Regions from separate parts of the Fictibacillus enclensis genome, predicted to be linked through region 1. Evidence: riboswitches for the same ligand, from Rfam matches in the RefSeq annotation. Region 1 holds a riboswitch; each other region holds the start of a gene.
What was found. Region 1 has a riboswitch for lysine ahead of QNH15_RS03145 (amino acid permease). Riboswitches for the same ligand answer to the same signal wherever they lie in the genome.
Positions count from the first base shown of each region.

Region 2: it holds a riboswitch for lysine, as region 1 does, so the genes downstream of both, QNH15_RS17205 (aspartate kinase) here and QNH15_RS03145 (amino acid permease) in region 1, are expected to answer to the same signal.
Region 3: it holds a riboswitch for lysine, as region 1 does, so the genes downstream of both, lysA (diaminopimelate decarboxylase) here and QNH15_RS03145 (amino acid permease) in region 1, are expected to answer to the same signal.

Region 1 covers NZ_CP126109.1:583,959-590,114, forward strand. The annotation lists gene QNH15_RS03110 (LOG family protein) at 1-545, opposite strand, end outside; gene QNH15_RS03115 (VOC family protein) at 567-947, opposite strand; gene QNH15_RS03120 (DUF3784 domain-containing protein) at 1,028-1,306, opposite strand; gene QNH15_RS03125 (DUF2178 domain-containing protein) at 1,329-1,700, opposite strand; gene QNH15_RS03130 (helix-turn-helix transcriptional regulator) at 1,723-1,935, opposite strand; gene QNH15_RS03135 (DinB family protein) at 2,058-2,549, opposite strand; gene QNH15_RS03140 (LysR family transcriptional regulator) at 2,694-3,602, shown strand; lysine riboswitch at 3,675-3,864, shown strand; gene QNH15_RS03145 (amino acid permease) at 3,960-5,411, shown strand; gene QNH15_RS03150 (MEDS domain-containing protein) at 5,525-6,085, shown strand; gene QNH15_RS03155 (hypothetical protein) at 6,140-6,156, opposite strand, start outside.
Region 2 covers NZ_CP126109.1:3,269,956-3,276,111, reverse strand. The annotation lists gene QNH15_RS17220 (histidine phosphatase family protein) at 1-245, shown strand, start outside; gene trxA (thioredoxin) at 352-663, shown strand; gene uvrC (excinuclease ABC subunit UvrC) at 857-2,578, shown strand; lysine riboswitch at 2,655-2,845, shown strand; gene QNH15_RS17205 (aspartate kinase) at 3,035-4,270, shown strand; gene bioB (biotin synthase BioB) at 4,308-5,297, opposite strand; gene QNH15_RS17195 (YslB family protein) at 5,422-5,904, opposite strand.
Region 3 covers NZ_CP126109.1:2,787,660-2,793,815, forward strand. The annotation lists gene QNH15_RS14625 (segregation/condensation protein A) at 1-700, opposite strand, end outside; gene QNH15_RS14630 (DUF309 domain-containing protein) at 827-1,345, shown strand; gene QNH15_RS14635 (peptidylprolyl isomerase) at 1,398-1,832, opposite strand; gene lysA (diaminopimelate decarboxylase) at 1,906-3,231, opposite strand; lysine riboswitch at 3,335-3,513, opposite strand; gene QNH15_RS14645 (spore germination protein) at 3,583-5,064, opposite strand; gene spoVAEA (stage V sporulation protein SpoVABEA) at 5,024-5,623, opposite strand; gene spoVAE (stage V sporulation protein AE) at 5,629-5,979, opposite strand; gene spoVAD (stage V sporulation protein AD) at 5,979-6,156, opposite strand, start outside.

The sequences.
Region 1 (6,156 bases):
GGCGGGGAGTAGGAGCTGAATTGATCGAGAAGATCCTTGGGTTCAGCAGATGAAAGCACCATTTTATGATGCTTCTCCTCCATAAAATTTTCACTGGTCATATGGTTAAACAGCGAAAGGAGCGGGTCATAATAGCCGTTGGTGTTAAGTAAACCGACCGGCTTTTGATGCAGTCCCAGTTGGGCCCATGTAAAAATCTCAAAAAATTCCTCAAGTGTTCCGGCCCCGCCTGGAAGAACCATAAAGCCATCGGCCAATTCGGCCATTTTTGCCTTACGTTCATGCATGGAATCCACCACAACCAATTGGGTCAAGTTTTTGTGGGCAATTTCACGTTTTTCAAGAAATTCAGGCATGATGCCTGTGACCTGGCCGCCGTTCTCCATAACGGCGTCAGCGACCGCTCCCATCACGCCTGCACTTGATCCGCCATAAACAAGGCCAATGCCGCGTTCAGCGAGTTCTTTTCCCAGTCTTGCGGCTTCCTTTACGTATACTTCTGATTTGCCGCTCCTGGATCCACAAAATACAGCGATATGGTTCATATTGAAATTCCTCCTTTAGTTTTAACAGTTGCAGATCATCAGTACATTGCCGTCTTCATCTGCAAAATTGAAAAAGGCAACATCCCCGATGCGTTCTGTTTCTCTGACAATGGTAATATCGTTCTCTTTCATGAACTGGTAAGCTTCATCTACATCGGTTACCAAAAAATTAAACAGCGGGTGCCTTGAAGGGCTGAAAATAAAATCCGGGTCAAACGCGTGGTCATCCAGGGTTAAGCCTGTTTCGCCCGTAACCGGGAGATTGTATACCGGAGATTCGACGTGCTCCGGCGTTGGGAGCCCAAGCAGTCTGCTGTACCATTCTGCGGCTTTTTTTAAATCAGTAACGTGAATGAATACGTTATTTACTTTACATGAGACGGGGGACAGAACTCGATTCAATTTCAATCGCTCCTTTTATATGATTCTCCATTTATCTATTGGACAAGAGCACTGAAAATCCTTTTATAGCAGGAGAGGTCCTATTCAACCATTCTTGTATTCACATATCCAAGCAGTACGATGAATCCAATGAGAACGATAGGCATTAAAACGGTGGCCTGCAGATTTTCAATAAAGGCACCGGCCACTAATACAAGACCGGCGATTAAGTCGTAGCCACCGATCAGTTTGGCCAATTTGTCCTGATCCCTTACCCGTTTTTGGTTAAAGCCGGATAAAAGCCACGTTTGTTTTTTAACGCCGACGAAATAAGCGAGCACCAGAAAAATAATTCCGAAAATGAATAAGTTCTGATCCATGTTTTTCCCTCCAATGGTTGAGTTATCTTTTTCTTGCGATCAACGGAACGAGATAAAAAGCGATGAGCAAAGTAATGCCAAGGTAGATCATGAGAGAATCGACTTGTATCATTCGTTTGTTTAAAAGCTGATGGACAACCAGTAAATAAATGAATAGCAGAAGGTTGGAAAACGAAAAAATCTGAAGCGAGGTTTGTTTTATGTTGTCATTGATCCTCTCATCATACTCAATTTCATCTTTGGTCTTTTGTTTTTCAATTCTCAGCCATTTCAATCCGGCTGTCAGAATCAGTACCGCGGTTAAAAATCCCCATTGAAATTGACCGGTGAGAAGGGTTATGACCCCTAAGCCAACAATAGCGCCGATGATCACCGTCATCGCATTGACCTGCATATGCATCAACTCCTTAGTATGGTTAGTCTTCGATCCAAAACAGTTCATCCAGCGGACGTTCCAGGTATTTGCTGATTATTAGGCAAACGCGTATGGTTGGATTGTATTTTTGGGCTTCGATTAAGTTCATCGTCTGGCGTGTAACGCCGACTAGTTTTGCAAGCTCTCCCTGGGTCAGCCCTCCCTTTTCAATACGTGCTACTTTTACTTTGTTACGTACAGTGAAGTCTTTCACAATTGGCGCTCCTTATTTTCCTTATACTTCCATTGTAATATATATTTTACTTTTTACAACTATAGTTTACAAAAAAGAAGCATACGCCTTCTTTGGGAAGACGTATGCCAAACCTTCTTTTTTTATATCCTTTCGTCAAGCTTCCTGGAATAGGTGATGGATTGTAATAACGAGGAAATCATAGAGAAGTGCATAGCTTCATGGATGGTTACGAAGTTGAACAGCTCACCTGATGTTTCAAACGTTAAAGGTCCCAATTCCATTGCGGGTGTTAGTATATTTTCAAATGTATCTGATGAAATGTGATCCAGGTGGACGAATTGATCGGATAATTTTGAGATTAGCTCTTCTTTCGAGGGAGGATTTACGGACCATTGATCCGGATTGGTTCCTGTATTAAATAATTGCTCATAGTGAGTGGGAAGTCCTGGGCTTTTTGAAAAAGCAAAAGAAAGTAAATAATCATGGACAAAAACGATGTGACCAACGTTCCAACGGATAGTATTATTAAAGGGTGCGGGCTTGATGTCGAACAACTCTTCGGGAGCCGCTTTGACTTGTTGAAGGGCCATGCTTCTAACTGATTTTGCCGATTTCAGCAAAGTGTGAGACATAGTATCATTCCTCCGTTTTCTTTTTTATAAGAAAAACTTAACTTCTACAGTTTCAGTATAGGGAGGCATTAAAATCTCATCAATATCGCGTTTCTTATGATCATGATTGGTTTCAGTTATGATGTAAACAGGGAGGGGTATCATGTGGAATTAAGGCAGCTGGAGTATTTTATGGTGATTTGTGAGGAACTTCATTTTTCGAGGGCAGCAGAAAAAATCCTGGTATCACAGCCGAATCTTAGTCAGCAAATCAAATTGCTTGAGAATGAGTTGGGAATGCCTTTGTTTCATCGGACAGGCAAAAAGATTTCACTCACTGAGGCAGGGGGAATTCTCCAAGAGCAATGCCGGCATATTTTCTCTCATATAAAACAAGCACAGGACAGCATTGCAGAGCTGAAAATGGGTAAAGGCGGGTCTCTGACGATCGGTGTTTTGCCTGGGGATGCTGATCTTGTATTTGATGCGCTTCTTCTCGATTTTCACAGAACTCATCCGGATACCTCGGTTTCTTTAATTGAAACGATGGATGTTACGGGGCAAGTCCTTAGTGGGGGAATTGATATTGGCATAACGATTCGCCCTGATCCTGACCAACGGCTTGTTGAAATCCCACTGTTTGAAGAGACGTTTTCCCTGGCGGTTCATGCGGATTCACTTTATGCCCATAAGAAGTCTCTTTATTTTAAAGATGTACAAAAAATGAAGATGGTTATGTTTCCAAGTTATCATCAATGCCGCAAACTGATTGACCGATACTGTCTCGAAGCAGGATTTAAAATAAAACCGTCAATGGAGACAACGACGCTATCGTCTTTGATTGCCATGGTAGAAAAAGATATTGGGGCCGCCATTCTCCCTACCCTTCTTTTGGGAAATCTTAAGCACCCCAAGATTAAAACAGTGGCGTTGATAGGCCCGGTTCCCAGTCAGAAGATTTGCCTCATCTATAGAAAAGATAAGTTCTTGGGCTTTACGGCCAAGGCGTTTATAGAAAAGGTTCAAACGTACATTAATGCTGCAAAAGAGACCTTGGAAACAAAAAACAGTTGAACAGTTAATGTTCGTGTTTTATAATAGCAACTAGCGTCAACTAACTGGATATTTCAAAAATCCTCATCAATCCGATGAGGTAGAGGTCGCGGCTTTTATTAGTAGGACGTACGAGATGCAGAAAGACATCATAGACTCCGTGTGAAAGGAAAAGCTGCCGAAATTCATGTTTATCTCTGGAAATATGAATTGGGGCTGTTTTCGAAAAGGAACAGCACTGTCACGCTCACATTACCGGTGAGTGGGATGCGCTATCTTACGGAAGGCATGATGCGGGTAGAATAGAACTGCCGTCAAACTGCGTTTTGGCGGCTTTTTTTATTTCCCACTCCTTCCAAAATGAAAAGGAGTTTTTTTATGCAAAACACAGCAAAGAATTCAGCACCAGCGGCTTCAGGAGAACTACAGCGTAAACTGAAGTCCCGCCACTTAACGATGATCTCGCTGGGTGGAACCATCGGAACCGGCCTGTTTTTGGCGAGTGGAGGCTCAATCCATACGGCCGGACCCGGGGGCACGCTTTTATCCTTCGTAGTCATTGGCATCATGGTTTTCTTTTTGATGACAAGCCTGGCGGAAATGGCATCTTACATGCCAGTGGCAGGATCGTTCAGTACCTACGCCACAAAATTTGTGGATCCTTCCGTGGGATTTGCCCTGGGCTGGAATTATTGGTACAACTGGGCAATCACCATTGCGGCAGAGCTTGCAGCGGTTACGCTCATCATGAAGTTCTGGTTTCCTGATACGCCTTCCTATATTTGGAGTGCGTTGTTTTTAGCAATTATGTTCTTATTGAACTACTTATCCGTTAAAGGGTTTGGAGAGTCAGAATACTGGTTTTCTCTTATTAAAGTGGTTACGGTTATTATCTTTTTAATTCTCGGTACGCTTATGATTTTTGGAATTCTCGGCGGAGAAGCCATTGGCTTTAAAAACTTTACCATTGGTGATGCCCCGTTCAAAGGCGGATTCTTTACTACGCTTGGCGTCTTTATGGCAGCAGGTTTTTCCTTTCAGGGAACGGAGTTGCTTGGTGTGGCAGCAGGGGAGACTGAAGATCCGAAGAAGAACATTCCAAAAGCAGTCAAGAGTGTGTTCTGGCGCATTCTTTTGTTCTATATTCTTGCGATTCTAGTGATCAGCTTAATCATTCCTTATACGGACAGCAGGCTGGCAAGAAGTGAAATCACCGTGAGTCCGTTTACCCTGGTATTTGATAAAGCGGGAATCGCCTTTGCCGCATCTGTCATGAATGCGATCATTTTAACCGCTGTCCTTTCTGCCGGTAACTCTGGTATGTACGCATCGACCCGTATGCTGTGGGACCTGGCACGTGACGGAAAAGCGCCCAAGTTTCTGGCAAAGCTGGATTCTCGGGGTGTTCCTGTTCCTGCGCTGATCGTGACGGCTGCAGTTGGAGCAGTAGCATTCCTTGCTTCCTTATTTGGTGACGGAGCCATTTATACATGGCTGTTGAACGCCTCGGGGATGTCAGGCTTTATCGCCTGGCTTGGAATTGCGATCAGCCATTACCGCTTCCGAAAAGCCTATGTGGCACAAGGAAGGGATTTGCGTGATCTTCCGTACCGGGCAAAATGGTTCCCGATTGGACCGATCTTCGCCTTCCTGCTTTGTTTCGTCGTTATTCTCGGACAAAATTATTCCGCTTTTACCGGCGATACGATCGATTGGCAAGGTGCGCTCGTTTCCTATATTGGTATACCCATTTTCCTGGCCGTATGGCTTGGCTATAAGTTCAAACACAAAACAAAAGTGGTACCTCTTAAAGAGTGCGATTTTGAATAAGATAAAAAGCAGGAGCCTGATCGGTTCCTGTTTTTTTATGAAAATAGAGGAGATTTTTTATTTGTGAAGAATTACCGTATTAACATTTACGTCAATCGGAAGGGGATACATAATTGAACAAAAAACTTACGCAGTTCACTCAACCAGAACCCATGCAAGGTCAAGGCATTCATGTCTTTTATTATTCTGATAAAGTGGAGGATTATATTCAAAACGCAGTGTCCTACATTATGGCGGGTATTGAACAAGGGGAGTACATACTATTTCTGGAAAACGAACGCATTTTTCCAATGATTCAAAAAGAATTGGAAAAAACTTTAACCCCAAAGCAGATAGAGAGCGTCCATTTCATCAATAACTTTGATTTTTATTTCTGGAATGGTAACTTTTATCCGGAAACAATTTTATCCAAGTTCTCTGATATTGTAACCCCTTTAATCGAAAAGGATAAGTCTGTCCGGACATGGGGTCATGTGGAATGGGGTTCACAGGAGGAGTTTGAAGAGACGCTTGAAAAATTTGAAATCGAAGTGGATCAAATGCTCAAAAATGTAAAGGTCATTACGGTATGTGCCTACAATGCCGAGCGTGTTTCCGATGATCTCAAGGACAAGCTGATGAGATACCATGATTATTTTATGACTGATGAGGATGTTCGGCCTGTAAAGCAGTAACTGAATAATGAATAAAAAAAGAGACACGATTTTCGTTTGAGCGTGTCTCTTTCCTTATTGGTCGTGATAAA
Region 2 (6,156 bases), 2.4 Mb from region 1:
AGAGAGGATACCAGTTTCTTCAGGAGCTGACTGAAAATCATGAAGGAAAAAAAGTAATGGTCATCAGCCATGGGGCATTTATCGGTACACTGATCAGGGATATGATGAAAGCTGAGGAGTATGAAGCTTCACTCTTTAATACATCAGTGAGTATCCTGAACTATAGGGAGCAGCAATGGGAGTGCCTGTTGTTTAATTGTAACGCTCACCTCAAGGTTCCCTCACCAATGAATGGCAGGGTTTGATTCTGTCACGATTTGGGTACGATAAAGCATGAGCAAACAAATAGATGTAAATTAGGTTTGATGATATACTCTGTTTACATGCTGAAATTAAGGAGGCAATTTTAATATGGCAATTGTAAATGCAACTGATCAGACGTTCAGCCAAGAAACAAGTGAAGGCCTAGTGCTAGCAGACTTTTGGGCACCATGGTGCGGACCTTGTAAAATGATCGCGCCGGTTCTAGAAGAGCTTGCCAGCGAGAACGAAGATCTAAAAGTAGTAAAACTTGATGTTGACGAAAACCAGGAAGTAGCCGGAAAATATGGAGTAATGAGCATTCCAACTCTTATCGTTTTCAAAAATGGTGAGGTCGTTGACCAGGTTGTAGGCTTCCAGCCGAAAGAAGCACTGGGCGAACTGTTAAACAAACACAAATAAAAAACGAAGGAAGGGCTGGCCATGATATGGCTGGCCTTTTTCTTGGCTTTAATTATAGAGAGCGTCTGTTCTTATGAACTGCAAAATTAAGGGTATCATGCTATGATATTACATAGAAAAAGGGGGGAGAGGCACGTTGGATATTATAAGAGAAAAGTTGGCAGTACTTCCCGATCAGCCAGGATGCTACCTCATGAAAGACCAGTTCGGAAAGGTTATCTATGTTGGTAAAGCAAAGGTCCTTAAGAACCGGGTAAGGTCTTATTTTTCAGGTTCGCATGATGGGAAAACTCAGCGTCTGGTAGCGAACATTGCGGATTTTGAATACATCATTACCTCCTCGGAATTTGAGGCTCTCCTTCTTGAAATGAACCTGATCAAAAAATACGATCCGAAGTTTAATGTCATGCTGAAAGATGATAAAACCTATCCTTATCTGAAAATAACCGGAGAGGAACAGCCAAGGCTTTTATATACCAGAAAGGTAAAAAAAGATAAGGGCAAGTATTTCGGGCCCTTTGTCAATGCCTATGCAGCCCAGGAGACCAAGAAGCTGCTGGACCGTTTGTATCCGCTGCGCAAATGCGATCATATGCCAAATAAAGTGTGCCTGTACTACCACATCGGACAATGTCTGGGGCCTTGTGTGTATGATATTACGAAGGAACAGAATAAAAAGATGGTCGATGAGATCGTGAAGTTTTTAAATGGTGGTTTTCCCGAAGTTAGGGAAGAATTAACGAAAAAAATGCTTGCGGCATCGGAAGAGCTTAATTTTGAACGCGCAAAGGAACTCAGGGACCAGATCCAGCATATCGATGCCGTTATGCAGAAGCAGAAAATGATGACCGCTGATATGGCGGACAAAGACGTGTTTGGCTATCATTACGACAAAGGCTGGATGTGTGTTCAGGTTTTCTTCATCAGGCAGGGCAAACTGATCGAGAGAGACGTTTCCCTTTTTCCGTTCTATGGAGAAGCCTCCGAGGATTTCTTAACGTTTATCGGTCAGTTTTACCTGCAAAAAAGCCATATCCTCCCCAAAGAAATTATTTTGCCTCAAGAGGTAAACGGGGATATGGTGAACGAGCTGCTTCAGGTGAAGGTGTCGCAGCCAAAACAAAGGCAAAAGAAAGAATTTGTTGATCTTGCCACGAAGAATGCCCAAAATGCGCTGAAAGAAAAGTTTGCACTCATCGAGCGTGATGAAGAACGGACCATCAAAGCGGTCGAAAGCCTTGGAAGGCAGCTGAACATCCCGGCCCCTTACCGGATAGAAGCATTTGATAATTCAAATATCCATGGCACCAGCCCGGTGTCGGCGATGATTGTTTTCGAGGATGGTAAACCAAACAAAAAAGAGTACCGGAAATACAAGATTAAAACGGTAACCGGTCCTGATGATTATGCTTCCATGAAAGAGGTCGTGCGGAGAAGGTATTCACGGATTCTGAAGGAAAATGGACAGCTTCCGGATCTGATAATCATTGATGGCGGAAAAGGACAGATTGCCGCAGCGCAGGATGTTCTTGAAAATGAATTAAATCTCTTTATCCCGGTTGGCGGATTAGCGAAGGATGAAAAACACCGCACGTCTCAATTGTTAATGGGAGATCCTCCGGAAATTATGGAAATGCCGAGAAACAGCCAGGAGTTTTATCTTCTGCAGCGCATACAAGATGAGGTGCACCGTTTTGCCATCACGTTCCACCGTCAGGTCAGGGATAAGGGCATGTTTCGTTCCAGCCTTGATAATATCCCGGGTGTCGGTGAAAAAAGAAAAAAACTGCTGCTGAGAAAATTTGGATCCATAAAAAAGATGAAAGAGGCGACCATGGAGGATTTCCGGGCAGCAGGCATCCCCATGGGGGTAGCAGAAGAAATCATGCAGGCGCTGCAAAAGGATCCATCATAAAAAAGGGTTGATTTTTAAAATCTGCTTTGCTACACTAAATACAAATTTTAAAAGAGCGCCATACTTCAGTTTTTGAAGTGATGGTAGAGGAGCAAAAACCAATAGTAAGCAACCGGAAGAGAAGGAGCTCTTATGACGGTGGCTGAAAGGGGATTTTTGCCGAAGCTTTAGGAAACTTCCTTTTTCTTAAGGCTGGACCTGCATTGAATAAATGCAGAGCTGTCACACATTCCTTGCCCGGAGGATGTGTGGAGGACTATCTCACATGAGGGGAAAACATGCTGGCTTACTGTTGCCTATTCAAGCAGCAATAAGGTCTTTTCCTTATTGCTGCTTTTTTGTATTCATAAACAGTTTTACAGTCTGTTGAAAAAGTGGAAGCCAGGACTTGGCTGGCCATATCTGGGTGTCTTTTTAGCATAACAACTTTTTGCGGATAAGAAAGGATGGACCATTGTGGCGTTAATCGTTCAAAAATTCGGAGGGACAAGTGTAGGTACTCCCGAAAAAATCAGGAATGCGGCCAGACGGATTATTCAGGCAGCAAATGAAGGAAATCAGGTGATTGCGGTTGTTTCTGCCATGGGCAAGACAACCGACGATTTGGTAAAGCTGGCAGGAGAAATCACAAGCAAACCATCCAAACGGGAAATGGACATGCTGCTCACCACAGGTGAACAAATTACCATATCATTGTTAGCCATGGCTCTTGAGGAGGCCGGTCACCCGGCGGAATCTCTCACCGGATGGCAGGCGGGTATCCAAACGGAGAGCCTTCATGGAAATGCGAGAATATTGGACATTGATACGAAAAGAATCGAAACGCTTTTAAATGAAGGGAAAATAGCAGTCGTTGCCGGATTTCAAGGGTGGACAGCCTCGCAAAGGATTACGACTCTAGGTCGGGGAGGCTCGGACACAACAGCTGTTGCTATAGCTGCAGCCCTTCGTGCGGACAAGTGCGAAATTTATACGGATGTGACCGGTGTGTTTACCACCGATCCCCGGGTTGTGAAGCATGCGCGGAAACTGGCTGCCATTTCTTATGATGAAATGCTTGAGCTGGCCAATTTGGGGGCAGGGGTCCTGCATCCAAGAGCAGTTGAATTTGCCAAGAATTACGGAGTAAAGCTTGAAGTTCGTTCAAGCATGGAAGAGGAACGTGGAACAATCGTTGAGGAGGAAGCAGAAATGGAAAACAATCTAGTGGTAAGAGGACTGGCTTTTGAAGGCAATGTTACCAAAATCACAATTGAGAATCTCCCGAACGGATTGAATACACTTTCGTCTGTATTTTCTTTGCTCGCGGACAATAACATTAATGTTGATATTATTATTCAAAGTGTAAACAAGCAGGAAAAAACCAACATTTCCTTCTCCATTGACAGTGCCATTTTTGATGAGACGGTCCAGCTTTTGGAGCAAAACAAAGGACAGCTTGGTTTCAGCCAAATTCTCCACGAAGATGGACTGGCGAAGGTTTCCATTGTCGGCTCAGGGATGATCTCCAATCCTGGTGTCGCGGCACAAATGTTTAAGGCTTTATCTGATCAGAATATTATGATCAAAATGGTAAGTACCTCAGAGATCAAAGTATCCACTGTAGTAGGGCAGCAGGATATGATTAATGCTATTGAGACACTTCATGATGTATTTGAACTGGATGCGAGAGTACCAGTTCAACACGCGTAATAACGTCCGGGCCATTTTGCCCGGACGTTTTATTTTTCTATACGTTTGCCTTATCGTTCAAAAAGTCGATCTCAAACCCGAGGTCCTCAAGAATTTGATGATCTGCAGTAGTTTCCTGTCCGCCGGTCGTCAGATAATCCCCGACAAAAATGGAGTTCGCCGCGTAAAGCCCCAGCGGCTGAAGGCTGCGAAGATTAACTTCCCTGCCGCCGGATATTCTGATTTCCTTCGCAGGGTTCATATACCTGAACAAAGCCAGTACCTTTAAGCAGAAACGTGGATTCAGATTGTCCATGTTTTCAAGAGGAGTGCCCGGGATGGCATGAAGGAAATTGACGGGAATCGAATCCGCATCGATCTCCCGGAGCGACTTGGCCATAGATATAATATCCTTGTTGCTTTCTCCCATGCCGATAATGACTCCCGAACAAGGTGAAAGGCCGGCTTCTTTTATTTTGTCTAGGGTGGAGACCCTGTCTGCATATGTATGGGTGGTCGTGATGACACTGTGGTGGTCTTCGGATGTGTTGATGTTATGGTTGTATCGTTCTACGCCTGCTTCCTTAAGCTGCTGTGCTTGAGTTTCACTGACAATGCCCAGGCAGGCGCATATCTTCATAGTATACGAGGATTTGATTTCCTTTACGGCTTCGATCACGGTCGTCAAGTCTCTCTGGAGTGGTCCGCGCCCGCTTGAGACAATACAATACGTTCTGACATTTTGCTGATAGGCTTTCTCTGCCCCGGCGACAATGGTTTCTTTATCCATCATTGTGTATTTTTCAATTGATGCATAAGAAACAGAAGATTGCGAGCAATATCCGCAGTCTTCGGGGCACATGCCGGATTTTGTATTGATGATTTTATTCAATTTTACCTTCTTTCCAAAGTAATGCTTTCTCACGATAAATGAGCCTTGAAGAAGGGGAAGCAGATCATCATCCGAAGACTCCAGAATGCTCATGGCTTCTTGATGGGTAAGCACTTTTCCGTTGATCACATCTTTTCCAAGCTGGGTCCAGTCCATAGAATTCCCTCCTGATTGTCAACTTAAATAATTTACAAGTTAACATTAAGGGACGGGCCATAAAGTTGTCAATTAGGAAGTAAAAATAAAAAAAACCGGCATGCCGGTTTCATAGTGAGTGGACTTAAGCTAGTTTTTCGGTGGATGTTTCGTCTTTTCGGTCCCATTGTACAGTAAATTGAATTTTATTTTTACGCTTTACCGTTTCATAGGTTTCCGAGATGCACTTTCGCTGATTTTGTACTTGTTCTGCAATAAACCCTGCTTCCAGGCCGAAGGTGGGGTTTTCCTGTAGTTCAAAGCGTTTGTCAATGAGTGGAGAAGACAGTTCCAATATCATCTCATTCTTGTTCATTTCGGCAATAATCAGGCTTCCCCAACCGGCTTCTGCAAAAAAGTGAACCAGTTCTTCCGTTGAGCTTAAAGGAAACTTCCTTGCCAGGCTGCGTCCGGCCCAATACAGGATGTTGCGTTCTTCTTTTCCAAGCAATTCCGGCAGCAGAATGTTTTTCAAAAGTTCATAGCCGAAAACCGGAACACCTCCAGCAGGTGGAGTTTCTTTTGTTGCCTTTTCCTCGCTTTGCTGGATGTTCTCATGTTGTTCCATTTCGATCTCCCCGCTTTCTACGTTTTCCATTATAGCCTGAATAATACGAGAACTCTATAAAAAGTCACATATTTGTCGAATTTTCCGTGAGCGATGACGTTGAAAAAACCCTTTTAAATCAAGACTTTTTTGAAATTTTTATGTTAACGTTTTCTTGACGGTGTCAAACGATGGGAGTAAAATGAAACATGTTATTAAGTTAACGCATTAACGATCATCTTTTTACTTCAAGCGCTGAGGAATAGCTTTCAA
Region 3 (6,156 bases), 2.2 Mb from region 1:
CTTGCTCGCATTCTACTTCTTTCGTTTTCATAAGCTCCAGGACAGCGAGAAACGTAACAACAAGGTGCTCCCTGCTCGAAGTGGTAAACAGCTCTGAAAATTTCTTTCTGCCCGAGGTTCTTATGTCCTGAATGATTTGCTGCATCCGCGTTTCAATCGGAATTTCCTGACGCTCAATGGTCGTCTTTCTTGGAACCTTCTCCATTTTTTTCACAAAGATTTTCTGCATGGCCGCCAGCATATCATAAATCGTTACATTGGCTACAGGATTCAGGTCATCCTCCTCATTTTCATAGGAAGTGAGATCCATTGGCTCTCTGGTGAAAATCATGCTTCTGGCCGTTTCCTTTTCTTTCAAATCATGCGCGGCCTGTTTAAATTTCCTGTATTCCACCAGTCTTCGTACCAAATCCTCCCGCGGGTCATCATCCTCATCCAGATCAAGCTGATCATCGGAATCGAGAACTTCCTGTTTGGGAAGAAGCATTTTGCTTTTGATGGCAAGCAGTGTAGCAGCCATTACCAAATATTCGCTGGCTACATCCAGTTTTAATTCCTGCATGGTATGTATATAATTCATATATTGTTCGGTTATGACCGCGACCGGGATATCATAAATGTCAATTTCATACGTACCAATAAGATGCAGCAGCAGATCCAGAGGACCTTCAAATGCATCTATCTTCACGCTGTATTTCATTCTCGCAACCTCTGTTTCTACAATGTATCTTGTATCGGAATTATACCATATTTTAAAGGGAGTTCCTTTTTTGCTTTCTCTTTTTTTAGTAGAATAAAGAAGAACCTGTCCGAAGGAGGACCTTCAATGTACCCTGAAGCTTATATTGACTTTCTGGCATACTTTCATGGAACAAGGGATTATTTCGAGTGCCATGAAGTCCTCGAAGAACACTGGAAAAAAGAAGGCATGCAAAATGACGTCTGGGTTGGCCTGATTCAGATTGCTGTCTCCCTTTATCATCAACGAAGGAGCAACTATGAAGGGGCGCGCAGAATGATGGAAAGTGCTATTAAACGCCTTAACGGCCAAAAAGATAACCTTACAGAACTGGGTCTTGATCATTCCCTGTTGCTTGATCAGTTAAAAAAACGGCTCAGTGATATCTCCACCCGTAGCCCCTACACCGACATGAATCTTCCTGTTACAGATGAGGGTCTTCTTGATGTTTGCTGCCAATCCATAATGAAACATGGTTCCTTATGGGGAGCTGTGAGCGATATGGATAATGACCAGATTATCCATAAACACCGGACCCGGGACCGCAGCGAAATCATTCGTGAGCGGGAAGCACAAAAAAAACGAAAAAACAAAACAGCGGAATAAGAAAATGGAAACAAATAAAAAAGCCTCCTAAAATGGAGGCTTTTTTCTGCTATTATTCTTCCCAGACTTTCACTTCTTTCATGACATCGCCTTGCTTGATGCGAAGCACGGTATCCATGCCTTCTGTCACTTGTCCGAAAACGGTATGAACACCGTTCAAATGAGGCTGCGGCTCATGTACAATGAAGAACTGGCTTCCGCCTGTGTCTCTTCCTGCGTGCGCCATGGATAATGAACCAGCGACATGCTTGTGAGGGTTTCCTTCGGTTTCACATTTAATGGTATACCCAGGGCCGCCTGCCCCTGTTCCCGTAGGATCTCCGCCTTGTGCTACAAAGCCGGGAATAACACGGTGGAAAGTTACCCCATTATAAAACCCTTCGTTTGCAAGCTTTTCAAAGTTTGCTACCGTTCCGGGTGCTTCTTCCGGAAACAGCTCGATTGATATTTTTTCTCCGTTTTCAAATTCAATTGAACCTTTTTTCATGTATATTACCTCCTGAATTCAGCATACTTCCTTATTTTATGCTTTTTTTGGCCGAGCGTCCAGTGAGGCTTGATTAATTACCGGCCAATACGCCGTTTTTTAATGGCAGGTCCAGCCTTAGTAGGTCTTCATAGGTTTCTCTTTTGACGACGAGCTGTTCTTCTCCATTTTCCGCAAATACAACCGCAGGCCTTGGAATACGATTGTAGTTGTTGGACATGGAATAGCCATAGGCCCCTGTACAGAATACAGCAAGGTAATCACCGGTTTGCGCTTCGGGCAGAAGAATATCCCAAATGAGCATATCCCCGGATTCGCAGCATTTCCCTGCAACAGACACCTTTTTTGTTCCTTTTTCTCGCGCCCGGTTGGCAAGTGCCGCTTCATATTGGGCCTGATATAGTGCAGGTCTGATATTGTCGCTCATCCCTCCGTCTACTGCCACATAATGCCTGACCGAAGGAATATCCTTTTGTGAGCCGACCGAATAGATGGTGGTTCCTGCGTCTCCAACGAGCGAACGGCCGGGTTCAATCCAGATTTCAGGTACTGAAACTGAATTTGAAGCAGATAGTCGTGTCACTTCACCGATCATCGCATCAATATATTCTTTGGGCTCGAGCGGTTCATCTGCCTCTGTATAACGAATCCCAAATCCACCCCCAAGATTTAACACTTTGGGAAAAAAGGATAAATCATTGTTCCATTTGGCAAGGTAATCATACAGTTTCTGAATGGCCAGAATGAAACCCGCTGTTTCAAAAATTTGCGAACCGATATGAAAATGAACCCCAAGAAGGGTAATCGCTTCTGAATCCAGTGCTTCAATCACTGCTTTTTCCGCCTGGCCATTCTGAAGGTCGAAACCAAACTTTGAATCTTCCTGCCCCGTTAGAATGTATTCATGGGTATGAGCCTCGATACCAGGAGTGATTCTAAGAAGAATGGATGTTTGTGTATTCATTTTGTCACAGAGCTCATTAAGCATGCGCAGCTCATGAAAATTGTCCACAACAAAGCATCCGATTCCGGACTTCAAGGCATATTGAAGCTCATCATAGCTTTTATTGTTGCCATGAAAATGGATGCGTTCTGCAGGAAATCCAGCGGCAAGAGCTGTATAAAGCTCTCCCCCGGAAACAACGTCCAGGCTTAAGCCTTCCTCTGCCACCAGCTGGACCTGCGCGAGGCAGGAAAATGCTTTGCTCGCATACGCCACTTGGGCTTTTATGCCTTGTTCCTCAAACGCTTTTTTAAACGACCTTGCGCGTTGCCTGATCAATTCCACATCGTAAATATAAAGCGGTGTTCCGTATTTTTGTGCCAGCTGAACCGTGTCCAGCCCGCCAATCGTCAAATGATTATCTTCATTAATCGAGCTTGTGCCATGTAAGTACATCATAATCTCCCCTTTTCTATCCTGCAGAGATTCTTTTCCGACGAAAAAAACAAAGACAGCCCATGTATAAGGTACACTGGCTGTCTACTACCGTACCCCCATTTGCCGGAATAGTTCTCCACTGCAAGCATTGCAGTGACAGTCCGCTGTCTGTTCGGCAGCGGCCCAGCATGAGAACGGATGGATCATTCCCACACTTCGGCAAATTGGCCTTTAAGATGATTTCATCATGTCCATTCACTCCATCACCCTACTCATCCGCTTTGCGCCTCTACCCCATTATTTATAAATGAGGCATATCCAATTGTTATGAACAAATTTATCACAAAATTGGATATTCGGCAACACTTCTTAAGAAGTTGGCTGCTTTTTGCTGTTTTGCGGATGAACGATGCTCGGCCGGACTTTCGATAGAGGTACAGCGAGCCGGATCATGATCTGCACAAACGCCTTGGCGTTGAATGGGATAAAAGGCCACAGATAGGGCGTATTTAAATTTTTCACAAAAGCAAGATACAGAAGGAGCAGAGTGGCGCCTACGACAAGCCCGGGCACATGGAAGATGGCCGTTAGCACCAGAAGGACGAGCCGGAGCATTTTGTTGGCAACACTGAGTTCATAGCTTGGGGTAGAAAACCCTCCGATCGCTGAGACTGATACATATAATATGACTTCCGGAACAAACAGTCCCACATCGATGGCGATCTGGCCAATGAGCACCGCTGCGATCAAGCCCATCGCCGTCGAAAGCGGACTGGGGGTATGTATCGCGGCTACTCGCAGGATTTCAATCCCGATTTCCGCAAAGACAATTTGCAGGAACAAAGGGATATTCGTCGTTTTGTTTGGTCCGATAAAATCGATATTCGGTGGCAGCAGTCCTTCCTGTGTAGCATAAAGGTACCAGAGCGGCAGGAGGAGAAGCGAGGCAATGATGCCGGCAAACCGGACCCAGCGGATAAAAGCGCCGACCATCGGCGTCTGACGGAATTCCTCTGCATGCTGTACATGGTGAAAATAGGTTGTCGGTGTAATGATAACACTTGGGCTCGTATCGGTGATTACGAGAACATGGCCTTCCATTAAATGCTGGGCCGCAACATCCGGCCGTTCGGTATACCGGACAAGCGGAAAAGGATCCCAGCCTTGTTTCACAAGAAATTCTTCAATGGTTTTATCGGCCATGGGGATACCATCGATATCAATACTCTGAAGTTCTTGTTTAACAAGATCGACAAGCCCTGGATCAGCAATATCCTCAATATACGATATACAAATATCCGTTTTGGAGCGCTTTCCGACTTGCATTATTTCATGACGCAGCCGCTCGTCGCGGATACGCCGGCGGGTCAGAGCGGTATTAATGATGATGTTCTCGGTATATCCGTCCCTTGAGCCACGGACCACTTTCTCAATGTCCGGTTCTTCCGGCTGACGGCCAGGATAGCTTCTTACATCAACGATGAATGCCTGGTCTTCGCCTTCCAAAAATACAGAAATCAGTCCGGAAAGCATTCTGTCTATGGCAATCTCCAGGTTATCCGTCAACTCCACCTGCTGATGGGAAAGGTGATCGTGCAAAATTTCTTTGACATTGGAAGGCGCACGGTGCCCATGATCCATGTCCATGAGCTCCCGCATGATTTCAATGATAAAGAGACTGTCGCATAGCCCCGTGCAATAGTAGATCTGAACTTCCTTTTTCAAGACATGAAGCTTTCTGACTCCTACATCAAAACTGACACCAATCCCGAGCCTCGATTTCAGCTCATGTTCGTTTTCCTGGATTTTTTTACTGATTGGTGTCTTCTGTCTTTCCTTTGATTCCTGCATTAAATCCGCTCCTTTCTAGGATGGTCGCCACCGCCAGGCTGGTGACGGGTGCCCCCTTTTCCACCGCATCATGTCCAGCCATTTTCCCGATATCACCGATCCCAATGACGATCGGCAGGTTTAATTCATCAAGAATGTAAACCGTGTCACCGTTGATCCTCCCTGTTTCAAGATCAGGAAGCCCGCTCTTATCAATGCCAAATTCCGTAAAGTTTCCATAGCGGTCAATGGAGAAGTGGACTTTTGTCCATTCTGAATGACGTGTTTTTGAAGCAACCGCTATGGCCCCGAGAACTTCAATTCCCGGATGTCCGCATACTGCGCGCATAGCCAGTTCCCCCGGTCCTTCCCCACGGAATCCGCAGTCATCAAACATGACGAGCACGGGATCATATGGCGTTTTTAAGATCAGGGATACAAGCTGTTGGCCGGTTAACCTTGAAGGATTTCCCCATGAGTGGGAAATACAGCGTCCTCCAATTTCGCGGGCGACATGCTCTACCGCACGCAGTGCATAAAGATCCCCGTCTGTTATCAGAATGACGCGTTTTTTCCCCACCAGATTCACCCCTTCGGCTTAAATATCAAGGCCACAAGAAAACCGAACAAAATCGCGGATGAAATCCCTGCTGAAGTGAGCTCGAATATTCCCATGGCAATTCCGATAAAACCATGATCCTCCGCTGAAGCCATCGCTCCATGAAGGAGGTTATGTCCGAAGCTTGTAATGGGGACAGTTGCCCCGGCTCCGGCAAACTTGATCAAATTATCATAAATGCCAAATGCATCAAGCAATGCACCAAGAACAACAAAGGAGGTTGTTATGTGGGCAGGGGTCAGTTTAAAAATGTCGATCAGCAGCTGGCCCACCACACAAATAGCGCCACCCACAAGGAATGCCCATAAATAATCCATCAGTTGCTTCCCCCTTTGGTTCCTTCAAGAGCCACCGCATGAGCAATCGTAGGGATGGATTCTTTTTGCTGGATCATCGTCGGGTTTAAGAGGGCTCCGGTTGCCACTACAAGAATCCGCTTCAAGCTGCCGGAATTCAGTTCTTTTATCAAATGGCCATACGTGACCACCGCTGAG